Regions from separate parts of the Bacillus sp. AFS017336 genome, predicted to be linked through region 1. Evidence: riboswitches for the same ligand, from Rfam matches in the RefSeq annotation. Region 1 holds a riboswitch; the other holds the start of a gene.

Region 1 (7,881 bases):
AGATCCACAAGCAGAGTTGTTTTTACAGGGAATCAAAAAGATGCCAGCTATTCATGAGATGGAACCTAAGATTGTAAGAGAAATGCTATCAAATTTACCACGCCCTCTTATAGAACTAGCACCGCTTTTTAAGGTAGAGGATTTGATGGTGCCAGTAAGCGGGAATGAAGAAATAAAGTGTAGAGTATATATACCAGAAGGACAAGGCCCTTTTCCAATATTTATATACTATCATGGTGGAGGATGGGTTCTTGGCGATATTGATACAACCGATGCTAGCTGCCGATTAATTGCTAATCGAACGGGAAGTATTGTAGTATCCGTTAACTATCGTCTTGCGCCTGAGTATAAATTCCCGACGGCAGTAGAAGACGCATATACAGCATTAAAATGGTTTTATGAAAAAGGGACTTCCTTTAACGGAGATGTCTCTAAATTGATTGTTGGAGGGGATAGTGTAGGGGGGAATCTTGCGACGGTTGTGACGATGATTGCAAGAGACAGAAAAGGTCCCAACATTACTGCGCAGGTTTTAATTTATCCTCCGACGAATCTTGAGTTCAATACAGAATCACATCAAAAGTTTGCAAAAGGATTTGGTTTAGATAGAGAACAGCTAATATGGTTTCGAAATCATTATTTAAAGAATGAAGAAGACAGTAGTAATGAGTATGCCTCTCCTTTGACTGCAAGTGATTTAAGTGGACTTCCACAGGCGTTAATCATTACTGCGGAAAATGATGTACTCCGTGACGAAGGAATGGCTTATGCTAGACGACTGAGAGAATTTGATGTGCATGTTGAATATGCTTGTGAAACGGGAATGATCCACGGCTATTTTGCCCATATGGCTATTTTTCCTAACAACATAGAATCAACTGTTTCTAAAATAAATCATTTCTTAAGTACTGCAAATTATTCGCTAGAGTACTAAAAAAACGAGCCTCGTGGAAGTAAGAGGCTCGTTTCTTATGTATAAACTTTTTTAGAAATAAACTGTATTTCCAATGCCGCCAGTTACCGGGATTACTTCACCAGTAATTGATGCAGATAATGGAGAGGCAAGGAAGGTAACCACGTTAGCGATTTCCTCTGATGTAATTAAGCGTCCAAGAGAATTAAGAGCTTCTACTTGTTTTATAGCTTCTTTACTAGAGACACGGTCTCTAAAAGCTTCTGTATCAACAACCCCTGGGTAAATAGCATTCACATTAATTCCGTGTTTTCCTAATTCCATTGACGCAGATTTAGTTAAATGAACGACAGATGCATTACGTGGTCCAGAACTAAAGTAGTTACCACCAATTCTAGCAGCTAGTCCACTAATATTAATAATCCGTCCCCATTTATTTTCAATCATATAAGGAGCGACAGCGCGGATACAGCGGAAGTAACCCATATATTTTTCTTCAAAATCTTTTAAAATAAGTTCTTCTTTAATACTATTAAAATCCTCAGGCTCATGTCCACCAACTCTGGCACCACTATTTATTAATATATCGATGCTTCCCATTACTTCTACTGATTTTTCTACTAGATTGATAATAGAGTCTGGATCTGTAGTGTCAGCGACGATCGGATAAATCGTTTGATTTGTTTCCTGGGTAAGCTCCTCTGCTGTAATTCTTAATGTGGATTCATTTCTTGAACATATTGTGCAATCTACGCCCTCTAGAGCTAGTTGGCGTGCAACAGCTTTCCCAATACCACGGCTACCGCCAACAATAAGTGCCTTTTTTCCCGATAATTTTAAGTCCATTGTTTAGCCTCCAGTTCTCATTCACTAGTAATAATCTAAAAGATTTACTTTAGTTTCTACTTTAATTCTACCTATAAATAATATTTATATAAAATTAAAGATTTTAATTTGTAGTTTAATTGTGCTAATATACAAGTTGGATTTTAAATTTTTCATCGAGAAGTATTATTCCGTATATTAGTAGTATTGACATGTAAGTTAAAAAGTTTAATTTTATTTAACTGAAAATTATGAATATAATAAATATAATAAATGTCGCAATCTATTTTAAAGCTATTAAAAAGAAAAAGGGAGGATGGTCAACACGGTAGATTATTGATGGAGAAAATGATGCTATATTTTGTAAGCGCTTCATTATATGACGAGTTGTCTAGTAAAAGATGTTCAAACATTAAGTAGGTGAGAAAGGAAGATCTATTTGAACACACCAAAATATTCTTGGATTATTTTATTAATTCTAGTTGCTTCGGGTATGGTTAACCAAGTTGATAAAATTATCATTGGTTTAGTTTCCGTACCTGTAATGAAAGAATTACATTTAAGTCCATCCCAATGGGGTGTGGTTGGAAGTTCATTTTTTTGGTTTTTTACGATATCATCTTTTGTTCTTGGTGGCTTAGCTGATTCGAGAAATACGAAAAAAATGTTTACTTGGATTATGCTTGTATGGTTAGTTGTTCAATTTACAACACCTTTAGTATCAAGCGTTTCTCTATTAATGTTCTCAAGAATGGTTTTAGGAGCAGGAGAAGGTCCAGCTATTTCTATTTCAACTTCAATAATAGGTAAATGGTTTCCAAAACATCGACATGGTATTGGTTTTGGTGCAGTTTTATTTGGTGCAACAATCGGACCGGCAATCGCTTCTCCAATACTAATCTCCTTAATCAATAAACATGGTTGGAGAGCTGCTTTTGTAGCGATGGGTACGGTAGGGTTTATTGTTCTACTTTTATGGATGTTTTTCGGAAAGGAAAGTCCAAAAGATATTGGGATGCCTACATATGAACAACAGGATCAAAACACAGTAATCCCTAACAAAGTTTCATGGAAGCAGTTTTTTCCACATATTTTCTCTAAAAATTTTATGTTTACGGTAATTTGTGCAGGATGTGCTTATTGGCTATTGTCTGTGCAATCGGTTTGGTTTCCAGCATATTTTTCAAAAATTCAACATTTTGAAGGCAAAACATTAAAATTGGCAGTATCTTTACCATTCCTCTTTGCTGCTATTTGTCAAATTGGAGTTGCCCTAATTTCCGATCGTATTTATCGCAAAACAGGAGATATTCGCAGGAGCAGAATAAATCTTGCAGGTAGTTCAATGGTTTTATCAGGTATTTGTTTATACATTGGAAGTATCGCGGATTCAAGTGGTATTGCCATTTTTTGCTTCATCCTTGCACCGGGCTTTGCGATTGTGATTTTATCGCTCGCACCAGCAATGCTTATGGAGTTCTTTTCTCCTAAAAATATCGGGAAAGCACAAGGGACGTATGTTGCTCTATCAAGTTCAACAAGTATTATTGCCCCAGTAATATTCGGCAACTTTATAGAAAAGTCTGCATCCGAGGCAATTGGGTATGGATATGGGTTCCTAATAACCGCATTAGTTATGTTTGTTTTTGGATTATTATTTTGGATTACAGTACGCCCAGCGAAACAAACTAATGCTACTGTAAATATCGGTGAACAAGTCATTTAATCATAAACATAATTTAATTGAGGAGGAAAATACATGTGCAAATTTAAAAAAGACATTAATGGGATCGATTGTTGTGTAGAATGTAATGAAGAATTATCCATTATGGAGCGAAATCGCAGTAATTGTTGGAGTTGTCAAGATAAGGTAACCGAAACATACTCAGACGATCATATAGAAATGGAGGATAAAGTAAGAACTGCAAAACAGATTAATTTTTGAAAATAAAAGGATATAGTTTTTAAGAGGACCCTACTACCCTATTAAAAACAATATGAAAGAGAAGCTCTGCATTCAATTTGAATGTAGATGCTTCTCTATTTTTAATTTGCCTCTGTTTAAGTGGATGATTTTCTTATTCAAGTACATGGAAGTTTATGGAACAGGGATTTCAGTAAATCATGCCGAATAATATCTAGTAAATTAATACTTAAGGAGAAAAAAATGAAAAAGATTATCAAATATGTAGTATTATCACCCATAATTTTTTATTTACTTTTAATACTTTTAGTAAAATGTGGATTTGACGAGTATAATGCATTTGGTTTTACACTTTCAATATTTTTAGGTGCTATTATTGGTCTATTAGTAATGATTTATAAAAGACTTTCAAAAGATACACTAGAAACTGATAAAGTAAAAGCTGCTTATGATCATTACCGGAAAGAAAAAGGAGTTAAAAATCAACTAGAGGAAATTTAATGAACTCTTATACGACTAACACAATGCTTTAGTTGAACAACGTGATCGATGATATTGTCGGTCTTTTTTTATTGTACAAAATGGCAGTTTAGATAGATGAAAGAGGCTTAGAAATATAGTTAAATAATCTGCAAAAGAAGGAAAAATTTTCCTCTAAATAGAAATGAATATACTTAGATATCAATTTTTATAGGGAGAATTTTAAATTATGATTAAACGAAAAGTAGTCATATACACTATTATTGTAATTTCTGTATGCATTAGTGCTTTTTATTTTTTAAATTCTAATCAGACAAACTCAATTACAGCATTGGAGGATGTCAATGTTAAAAACCTTGATATAATTAAACAAATTGAATCTCCTGACAAGAAACATAAACTAACGATTTATTTAAATGGCGGAGTATTTATGAAGTCAGATTATAGTTATATTGGTCAGTTGAGTTCTAAAGACAAGAAGGAAAAAGAAAGATTTATATTGTGGTTACCAGGTGAACCTTTTAGTATTCAATGGATCAATAATAAAGAAATATTAGTGAATCAGAACCAAATTAATATCAACAGTGAAACCTATGATTTCAGAAATATGTAAAGTCTTATTGAGCTAACGCAGTGCATTAGTTCAATAACAATCGGCTGCTTCGGCGGCCGTTTTTTATTCAACAAAATGGCAGATTAGTTGCATAAGATATGATAATAAGTTAATAATTAATAATTTTTTAAAAAAACAGAATTATCTTGACAATTATCGAATGGATTGATATGGTTATAAAAAAAATATTTCTTATCCAGAGAGGTGGAGGGACTGGCCCTTTGAAGCCTCAGCAACAGGTCTACTTAAGTAGACACTGTGCTAATTCCAGCGGGTGATAACCTGATAGATGAGAGCTTTCGTTTTTATTTGTCAGTAGCGCACTCTTTTTTAGAGTGCGTTTTTGTTTTTTCTGGATAGTAACTAAAGGAGAGTAGGAATGGGGAACAAAAATGGGCAAGAATTTCAAAGGAACATGCAAGCACGTCATTTAGTCATGCTATCACTTGGTGGGGTGATTGGAACTGGCTTATTCTTAAGCTCGGGCTACACTATTCAACAAGCTGGCCCGTTTGGAACAATACTATCCTATCTGATTGGTGCGCTAGTGGTTTATCTAGTTATGCTGTGTTTAGGAGAGCTTTCCGTACATATGCCTGAAACTGGCTCATTTCACAGTTATGCAGTTAAATACATTGGACCGGCTACAGGGTATACAGTAGCCTGGTTGTATTGGTTAACTTGGACTGTTGCTTTAGGTTCTGAATTTACAGCCGCAGGATTACTTATGAAGCGATGGTTTCCATCGATTAATGTTTGGATATGGAGTGCTATTTTTGCCATTTTGATCTTTGTATTAAATGTCATGACTGTTAAATTTTTCGCCGAATCAGAATTTTGGTTTTCATCGATAAAGGTTATAGCTATTGTGATTTTTATTGTTTTAGGAGCAGCGGCAATGCTAGGGTTTCTTCCGATGAGTCATTCAAAAGCAGCACCATTATTTTCTAATTTTACAAGTGGAGGTTTATTTCCTCATGGTGCTACGGGCATTATAATGACCATGCTTGCGGTTAATTTTGCTTTTTCGGGAACAGAATTAATAGGCATTGCAGCTGGAGAAACCGCGAACCCGGAAAAAATGATACCGAAGGCCATTCGAACTACTCTGTGGAGATTGATCATCTTTTTTGTAGGAACGATTTTTGTTTTATCTGCGTTATTGCCTATTTCCGATGCTGGTGTATTAGAGAGCCCTTTTGTTGCAGTTCTAGAACGAATTGGGGTGCCATATTCAGCTGACATAATGAATTTCGTTATCTTAACAGCTATTTTATCTGCGGCAAACTCAGGCCTTTATGCCTCTTCTAGAATGCTTTGGTCACTTGCTAATAAGAATACGATATCTCCGATTTTTGGAAAAATGACGAAGCAAGGTGTTCCAATTAACGCCGTCATTTTCAGCATGGTGGGTGGAGCTTTGGCTTTGCTCTCAAGTATTGTGGCACCAGATACTGTCTATATCGTACTTGTTTCCATTTCCGGTCTAGCAGTAGTTGTAGTTTGGATGAGTATTAGTGCTTCCCAGTTCCTATTTCGCAGACAATTTTTGAAAGAAGGAAATTCTGAAAAGGACTTGATTTATCGCACACCACTGTATCCATTAGTACCAATTGCTTCTTTTATCCTTTGTCTGGCATCGTGTATTGGAATTGCATTCGATCCAACACAGAGAATTGCCTTATATTGCGGCATACCGTTTATTTTGTTTTGCTATGGAAGTTATTATCTAACAAAAAATTTAAAAAAGAGGGGCGTAGATTATGTCGAACAAAGTCAATCCAATTGATGCTATTTTATCCCAACATTCCATTATGCTTCTTGACGGAGCATTAGCTACAGAATTGGAGGCGCATGGATGTAATTTGGACGATCCCCTTTGGTCGGCACGTGTGTTACTAGAAAATCCGGAACTTATTTATCAGGTTCATTCGGACTATTTTCGTGCTGGTGCGGACTGTGCCATAACAGCAAGCTATCAAGCTACTATTAGTGGTTTTTCCGCGCGTGGAATACAAGAACAGGAAGCTTTGGAATTAATTAAGAAAACGGTGTTACTTGCAAGAAGGGCAAGAGATGATTTTTGGAAGGAAAATAAGCAAACGAATAGGCCTAAACCATTGGTTGTTGCATCGGTTGGGCCGTACGGGGCTTACCTTGCAGATGGTTCAGAGTATGTAGGCAACTATGGTGTGACAGATAAAACATTAGCAGACTTTCACCGTTCGAGAATGTCAGCGTTAATTGAAGCAGGTGCAGATCTATTGGCATTTGAAACGATCCCTTCCTTGCAAGAAGCAAGAGTATTAGATACATTATTACGTGAGTATCCAGAAACATATGCGTGGCTTTCCTTTTCGTTAAAAAATGAGAAAGAGATTAGTGAAGGTATGAAACTCGTAGAGTGTGCACGAGTTTTTGAGAAAAGTGAACAAATTGTAGCGATAGGCATCAATTGTGCGCCAGTAACCGTTGTGACTGGTGCAATACAAGAGTTGAGGGCAAACACCAAAAAACCGATTATTGTTTATCCAAACTCTGGTGAAACTTATAATCCAGAAACAAAAACATGGAATGGTCATGAACAATGTAATGTGTTGGATATTCAATCTGAAGAATGGTACCAAGCAGGTGCACGTTTAATAGGTGGATGCTGTAGAACGACACCTTATCATATTGAGGAGATATCGAACAAGTGGCGTTCTTCCGAGTATTGAACCAATTGAAGGTGAAGCGTAATTAAAGATAACAAAGAGGTTAATTTAGTTATTCAAAAAATAGTTCATATTTCTGAAAGTTATTGAACTAACGCATGCTTTAGTTCAATAACAATCGGCTGCTTCGGCGGTCGTTTTTTTATTCAACAAAGTGGCAGTTTAATTGAACAGAATTAGTAAAGTTTTTTTATTCGGAATCCGAAAAATATGGTAAGTTTATATCATGTTACATAACAATATCGAATTACTTTTTGAAGGGAAAAAAGGGGAATCAACCATGAATAATTTAAAGACTATATTTTCAATCGAATGGAAAAGAATGGGAATTATTTTGCTATTTACTTTAGTGGTAGTTACAAAATGGTCAGAACATGATTACGATTTTTACTTTTGGTTGGTTTTATTCTCG
Region 2 (7,881 bases), on a different contig from region 1:
GATCCAATTCCTCCGTTTTTGCCACTGATTGTTTCTCCTAATAAAGCTAATTCTTCACCTACGATATGATCAAGTGATTGATTGATAATAAAGTCGTGGACTTCATTTTGGAATCTCTCAATTTTCACAGTGCTACCAGTTGCAAGTGCCGCTCCTTCGGCAATATTACGAATCTTAGTTGAAACTTCTTCCGTAGTCTTCCATGTACTATCACGGATGAAAAATCTCGCTGAAGCATATTCTGGAATAATATTAGGCGCATCGCCTCCGTGAGTGATAATTCCGTGTATTCGTACATCACTAGTAAGTTGCTGACGAAGGGCATTTATTCCATTGAATAATTGGATTACGGCATCTAGTGCATTAATTCCATGTTCTGGGGAACCAGCCGCATGGGCCGCTCTACCATAAAAGTGGAAGTCCAATGGATCTACTGCAAGAGATGGGCTTGTTAATCCTGTTTTACCACTTGGGTGAATCATAAGAGCTGCATCAACACCTTCTAATAATCCGTTTTTTACGAAACTACCTTTTGCACTTCCATTGGGTCCTCCCTCTTCTGCAGGAGTTCCAAATATGACGACCTCTCCTCCAGTTTCAGAGATTACTTCGGCAAGGGCGATACCTGCAGCCACACTCGTAGTCCCAATAATATTATGTCCACATGCATGACCAAGACCAGGCAGTGCATCGTATTCTGCTAAAAAGGCAATCGTTGGGCCTTGCTTAGACGATTTTTTTCGTGCTACAAAGCCTGTTTCATGTCCGGCAATATTACGCGTTACGTCAAAACCAGCTTCTACTAATGTTTTAGTGTGTGTTTCGGAAGCAAAAAACTCTTGATTGCCTATTTCAGGTTTCTCATGTATTTGATGACTAATTTGAATGTATATTTCCTTCAATTCCTCAATACTTTTCACAATTTGGTCTCTATGCGTTTCAGTTTTAACTGTCATGTCATTATTCTCCCCTTTGCTCTCTTATATAAGAAATGAAGTTCAAAATACGATCTTATAAATTTTTAATTTTCCCAATCGTAACGACAACCGGAACCGTCGCACCTTTGTCACGCTTAATAATGTAATCATGAACTTCTTTTGATTGGTATGCCTTCACAATTTTTAAATACTCCTTATCGTTTTTATTCTTTGTACGCGATGCAATGACATTAATATATGGCATAGCAGCTTTATCATTTGGATCTTCTTTATAAAGCGGGTCTTTTGCAGGATCTAATCCGGCTTGAACAGCAAAACCATTGTTAATGATAGCCGCTCCTACATCATCTAATGATCTTGCTGTTTGACCTGCAGCAATCGGTTTGATTTTTAGATGCTTAGGATTCTCTTTAATTTGTTCAATACTTCCTTTAGGGTCAAAATTATCTACTAAACTAATTAACTTTGAAGATTGTAATAGTTTAAGTGCACGCCCTGCATTCGTTACGTCATTTGGAATGGTAATCGTTGCACCATCTGGGATATCATTTAGATTTTTATATTTATGAGAATAAATTCCCATTGGGGCAATAACAGTCGAACCAATCGCAGAAATATCTAAATTGTGATCCTTTTTAAATTGGTTCATGTATGTGATTGTTTGAAAAGCATTTAAATCAAGACTACCATCGTTAAGTGCTGTGTTTGGCTGTACATAATCTGAAAAAGAAATGATTTTCAACTTAATGCCATCATTTTTTACTTGTTTTTGGACAATTCTCCAAAGTTCACCGTCATCACCGTTTATTCCAATCTTAATTGTTTTGTTTCCATTACCTGATGATTCTTTAGAACCACACGCTGCTAATACCGAAACGGTTAATAATAATACTGCTAAAATACTAAAAAACTTTTTCATCCTCTTTTCCTCCTCACATATCTTGACCACGTATTTCCTAAGCTTTGAATGATTTGAACAATAAATACCAGCAATACAACAGTAATGATAATAACGATTGTTTCAAATCGTTGATAACCATATGTAATCGCTAAGTCACCTAAACCACCAGCCCCAACAGCACCCGCTGCTGCGGTTGAACCAATTAGTCCAATCGTTGCTGTTGTAAATGACAGAATTAACGATGGGATCGCCTCAGGTAAAATAAACTTAGTAATAATTTGAAACTTTGTAGCTCCCATTGCATAGGCTGTTTCCAGCACTCCCTTATCTACTTCTAGCATTGAGTTCTCAATCAATCTTGCCAAATAAGGTCCAACGAAAATTGATAGAGGAACAATTGCCGCAACTACACCAATTGATGTTCCAGTTATTAATCTAGTAAACGGAATAATGGCAACTAGTAAAATGATAAATGGCACAGACCGCAAAATATTGATAATAGTATTTAACACCGTAAATACGGGTCTGTTTGCCATTATATGTCCCGGCCTTGTTACAACTAGGATAATACCTAATGGCAAGCCTATAATTGTTCCAAAAATAAATGAACCGAGTACTGTCAGAAATGTTTCATTGCATGCTTGCAGAAACTGTGGCCAAAAGAATTCCCAATTAAGCTCCATTTAACTCAACCTCCTTTACATCTATTCCTTTTTCCAAAATATATTTAATAGCTTTTTTACTCTCTTCTTCTGCTCCATCTAGTGCAACAAGCAAATTCCCATACGGTCTTTCCTGCAGCTCTGTAATAGATCCATAAAGAATGTTTAGGTGAATATCGAACTTTTTAAGGACCTCTGATAATAGAGGATTGGCAGCCTTTTCTCCTAAAAAGACTAATTGATAATATTTTCCCTTTGCCAATGAGTTCGATAACTTAGGAGGTACCTCATGGTGTAATACAGTGTTAACGAAATTCTTTGTAATGCTTTTTTGTGGACTCGTAAAAACATCGTACACATGGCCTTCTTCAACAATTTCTCCATTCTCAATGACGGCTACTTTGTCACATAAATCACGAATGACACTCATTTCATGCGTGATTAGGAAAATAGTAAGATTATAAGATTTATTTACCTTCCTTAAAAGCTCCAGTACATTCTTCGTTGTTTCAGGGTCCAATGCTGATGTTGCCTCATCGCAAAGCAGAACGTCCGGGTCTGTTACTAATGCCCTTGCTATTCCCACTCTTTGCTTTTGTCCTCCCGATAAATGCCCTGGATAAACATCTTGTTTCCCCGAAAGACCAACAAATTCAATTAATTCCATTACCTTTTTTTGAACATCACTTTTCTTCTTTCCTTCAAGGTAAAGTGGCATGGCTATATTATCAAAAACCGTTTTCGCTGAAAGTAGATTAAAGTGCTGGAATATAACGCCAATTTTTCTACGCGTCTTCCGTAACTGTTCATCGTTCAAAGCCATCAAGTCCAAACCATCAATCAGAACTGATCCTTCTGTTGGTTCTTCAAGCCTATTTAAACAACGAATCAATGTACTTTTTCCCGCTCCCGAAAAGCCAATGATTCCATAAATCTCCCCCTTCTCAATTTTCATATTAATATTATTTAGAGCTTTAATTGGTGGCCTTCCAGGATAAACCTTGGAGACGTTTTTTATCTCAATCAAACTTATTCCTCCAGTGCTAGTAATCTTATAAAAACCAAAGTATTCTTATGTGCAAACTAGGTTTTGTATGTGTATTTCCCCCTTTTTTCGCTTGTAAACTATCAAAAAACCCCTCTCCTTATCCAATAACACAGATAAGAAGAGGGGTTAAATATATAAGCCACTTTACTTCTTATCTTTCAAATCGCTTAAACGATTTGCAGGAATTAGCACGGTATTTGTTACGAAACAACAAACCCGTTGCCGAGGTATCGTAGGGCCAGTCCCTCCACCTCTCTGGATAAGTAATAGAAATTATTAAGTTTTAAAATTATTGAGTTAATATTATCCCTCTTTTTTTAATACGTCAAGTAGTATTCTTAAATTTTTTTGAGAAATTTTGGTTAAAAATAGTAATTTTTTCTGTTTGCATTAATTAGCATATGCTTGCCAAAAACATATTTCCATATAGTTTTTTTATCTATTTTTTAATACCGTGAAAAAAATATTTTGATTCGATTTTTGTTAAGAAACCTTGCTAATTCAACGCTTTCTCCCCATGGACATTTTCCGTCCACAGGGTAGGTAAAGTCCCTGGAGAAATAACGAATTGAACGTGCTATAGTGGGTGTAGGAGGTGTTTCTCATGCAAATTTTAATCTGTAAAGAATGTGAAGAAACTATTGAGTACGCGGAGTATAAAAAAATAGTAAAAATCTATTCAACATGCGAACATTGCAAAACAGAAGAAAGTACTTCAACTTTAAAATAATTTAATACACTAAAAAAATAGATAAATTTTGTTATAAAGACTTTAATGCAAATGGGATCTTCATTAAAAAAATGAAGATCCTTTTTTCTTTATATTTTACGAACATTAGTATTTAATACCTCACATCCTAATTTTAACTCTTGGTTGTTCGTATTCGATAGTTATCTTGTTAATTACATAAAAAAGGGAGAAAAAAACAGCAAAACTCTCATAAAAGTTTTGCTGCTTTTTAAACTAAATCCCTATTCAAGTAATCCATGTTTTAATAATCGTAAACCATATTTTCAAAGCAGTAAATCCGATTAACACTGCTAAAATTCCTCGTAAAACCTGCGTTTTTGTTTTTTTGCCTATTTTTGCTCCTAATGGTGAAGCAATTAGACTTGCAATTACTACGATAATAGTAGGCAAAATTGTAACTTGGCCGGTAGAGACTTTACCGATTGTAACACCTATTGAAGAAATGAATGTAATTGCTAACGAAGAAGCAATTGTAATTCGTGTTGGTATTTTTAAGATTGTTAGCATGATTGGTACTAAAAGAAATGCTCCGCCTGCTCCGACTATTCCAGCACTAGTACCAACGACAAATGCTAAACCTGCCGCAAGCCATATATTGATTGAGATTTGACCACTTTCTGCTATTTCAATCTCTTTTCTAGGAATGAACATTAAAATGACCGCAACCATTGCTAAAATACCGTAAACAAGATTAATCCCATGCTCTGAAAGTAGATTTGAACCGAATCCTCCAAGAAAACTTCCGATTAGTACACTTATTCCCATACTTAATATAACTTTTTTATTTAAATAACCACTTTTACGATAGCTTAATACTCCACCTAAAGTTGCAAATACTACTTGCACGGCACTGATCCCCGAAACTTGATGTGAAGTGAAAGATGCAAATCCTAATAATGGAGGTACAAATAATAACATTGGATAGTTTATAATCGCTCCGCCTATCCCTACCATGCCTGAGATGAAAGAACCAATAAAGCCAACTAAAAACAGTACTAAAATTAAGGTCCAGTCCAATTGAAGACCCCCTATAATTGAAACTATGAATCGATTAATTTATCCTTTTTTGATCCAAAATTTTAATACATTATTTTCTTCTACATATTCTAGTAATTCATGACCACCTGATTTAGCCCAAGCTGCTAGATCATTTTTAGCCCCTTTATCTGTGACGTGAATTTCTAGTACGTCACCTACACCAATTTCTGCAATTGCCTTTCTTGTTTTTACAATTGGGATTGGGCATGCTAAGCCTTTTGCATCTAGTAATTTTGTAGATTCCATTTTAGTTTCCTCCTTGTTTTTTTACTTATCTTACCGCACATCGATTTGGACCAATTTCCATTCCTCTTTGTGTTTCTTCATCTAAATCTATTTTTCCCATATTCATTTCACGAATTTCTTGATACGAGTTTGGTTGTGGTGGTAAATTCTCGGTAACTGTTTTTCTAAATTCGTTCTCATCTTCAATGTTCAAGCCATGATTCTCAGCAAATAAATAGCCAAGTTTTTTATAAACGCTACCGTCTTCATTTAATTCGCCGATTACCATGAAGTGTGAAGGGAGTACGATTAATTCTGTTGATAAGTTTCGATATTTTTTATAAAGTGTCTCACGCAGATCCCCTACCCAATCTTCCGCCATCCCAGCTAGATCAGGTCTTCCAATTGAATCGATAAATAAAATATCACCGGAAAGAAGAAAGCTGTCGTCAACTACAAATGATGTTGAACCGATTGTATGGCCTGGTGAATATAAAGCCTCAATACTAATTGATGACTCACCAATCATTATTTTATTTCCATCTTCTAATGGACTATATTCAAAAGTTACGCCTGATGCATCTTTTGAAGATAACCAGTATGTTGCGTCAGTTAACTCAGCAATTTTTCTTCCACCAGAAATATGGTCTGCATGAAGATGAGTATCTAATACATGTGTAATTTTAGCGTTCTTTTTGTTTGCAAAATTGATGTATATATCTGTCATTCGAGTTGAATCGATAATAGCAGCTTCTCCATTTGAAATAATCATGTAAGATAAACATCCTTTACCGATTCTCACAAATTGGTATAGTTCTCCGCCGTTATTTAACTCTGCAATTTTTACTGGCTCTAAATACTCGCTCCACTCTTTCATTCCACCTGCAAGATATGCTACATCTAGCCCCTCGTCTGAAAGCATCTCCGCGATCATAATTGAAGATCCTTCTTTCGCACACACTACTAAAACTTCTTTATTTGACGGGATATTATGCAAAATATCCTCAACCCCATCAAGCAAATCAAAATAAGGTATATTTAAATGTTCAAAATTTAAACCTTCAATTTTCCAGTCATTGTAGTCGTCAGTATTTCGAACATCTAATATAAATAGCTCATCTTTATTCACTATTTTTTTTGTAATCTCTTCTGCAGACATTGAAGTGACTGTCATCATTTATACCCCCTACCGTATAATTTTTACTAAAAAAATATTTATCCTCTAATGCTAACTGTTTCTCCAGACCACTCGTTCATTCCAGGTAAAACATTATATACGTTAGTAAAACCATTTGAAGCAAGCATTTGAGCTGCAAGATCACTACGGTTTCCAGTCCTGCAAACAATATATATTTCGCTATCTTTATTTAACTCAGTCAAACGATTTTCTAATTCACCTAAAGGAATCGATACAGCATTTGGGATGTGGTTAAATACGAATTCCGCTTCTTCTCTTACATCTAAAATGAGAGTATCTTCGCTTTGTATTTTTTTGTTTAGTTCATCATTTGATATGATGTTTTCAAACTTTTTCTCAACCGTATTTTCATCCGAAGATTTTCTTAAATAATGTAACAATACTTCTCCGTTTTCGATTGTTCCTAAATACTGATTTCCAGTACTTTCCGCCCAAGCTTTAATGTCTGCTTTTGATCCTCGATCAGTTGCTTGAACCTCGATTACTTGCCCATTTTCTAATTCCTTCATTGCCTTTCTTGTCTTCACAATCGGCATTGGACATGCTAAGCCTTTAGCATCTAATTTTACGTTTGATTTTATGAATTCCATTTTCAGTCCTCCGTACATTAAATACCATCAGGGGTATCTATTTGTTCAAAAAAATTATTCTACGCTTCCTTCCCAAGAAAGCATGCCGCCTATCATATTTTTTGCATTATAACCATGAGATTGTAAGAAATCCGTTGCACGACCACTTCTAGCTCCAGAGCGACAGACCATGATATATTCTTTTGATTTATCTAATTCGTGTAATCGAAATTCAATTAATCCAAGCGGTATATGCATTGCCTCTGGAATCTTACCCGCAGCAACTTCATCTACTTCGCGAACGTCAATGATCTTTACTTCTTTCCCCGTTTTTAAATGATTCTCAAGTTCAATCGAAGTTATTTCTTTCATGTTTATCGAGTCTCCTTTTGAATTAAATAAATAAGTTAACTTTACCTTCCTCGGCTTCACCAATGTAAGCTGCTACACCTGCATACTCAATATTATCTAATAATTCTTCTGAATGAAGTCCTAGTAAATCCATTGTCATTGTACAAGCAACTAAATTGATTTCTTGCTCTTGTGCCATC

The links. A riboswitch is a leader RNA that binds a small molecule or an ion and turns the genes downstream of it on or off. The one in region 1 is predicted to bind S-adenosylmethionine.
Region 2: it holds a riboswitch for S-adenosylmethionine, as region 1 does, so the genes downstream of both, CN601_RS02530 (methionine ABC transporter ATP-binding protein) here and mmuP (S-methylmethionine permease) in region 1, are expected to answer to the same signal.

What each region holds. Positions count from the first base shown of each region.
Region 1 covers NZ_NUCO01000004.1:68,514-76,394, forward strand. The annotation lists gene CN601_RS02095 (alpha/beta hydrolase) at 1-934, shown strand, start outside; gene CN601_RS02100 (SDR family NAD(P)-dependent oxidoreductase) at 986-1,759, opposite strand; gene CN601_RS02105 (MFS transporter) at 2,178-3,464, shown strand; gene CN601_RS02110 (hypothetical protein) at 3,498-3,683, shown strand; gene CN601_RS02115 (hypothetical protein) at 3,906-4,163, shown strand; gene CN601_RS02120 (DUF5412 family protein) at 4,372-4,755, shown strand; SAM riboswitch class I at 4,945-5,051, shown strand; gene mmuP (S-methylmethionine permease) at 5,135-6,544, shown strand; gene mmuM (homocysteine S-methyltransferase) at 6,519-7,472, shown strand; gene CN601_RS02135 (hypothetical protein) at 7,750-7,881, shown strand, end outside.
Region 2 covers NZ_NUCO01000006.1:75,556-83,436, forward strand. The annotation lists gene CN601_RS02515 (M20 family metallopeptidase) at 1-956, opposite strand, end outside; gene CN601_RS02520 (MetQ/NlpA family ABC transporter substrate-binding protein) at 1,012-1,857, opposite strand; gene CN601_RS02525 (methionine ABC transporter permease) at 1,854-2,522, opposite strand; gene CN601_RS02530 (methionine ABC transporter ATP-binding protein) at 2,512-3,528, opposite strand; SAM riboswitch class I at 3,698-3,815, opposite strand; gene CN601_RS02535 (GapA-binding peptide SR1P) at 4,154-4,279, shown strand; gene CN601_RS02540 (sulfite exporter TauE/SafE family protein) at 4,526-5,317, opposite strand; gene CN601_RS02545 (sulfurtransferase TusA family protein) at 5,357-5,584, opposite strand; gene CN601_RS02550 (MBL fold metallo-hydrolase) at 5,610-6,737, opposite strand; gene CN601_RS02555 (sulfurtransferase TusA family protein) at 6,779-7,351, opposite strand; gene CN601_RS02560 (rhodanese-like domain-containing protein) at 7,406-7,702, opposite strand; gene CN601_RS02565 (DsrE/DsrF/DrsH-like family protein) at 7,725-7,881, opposite strand, start outside.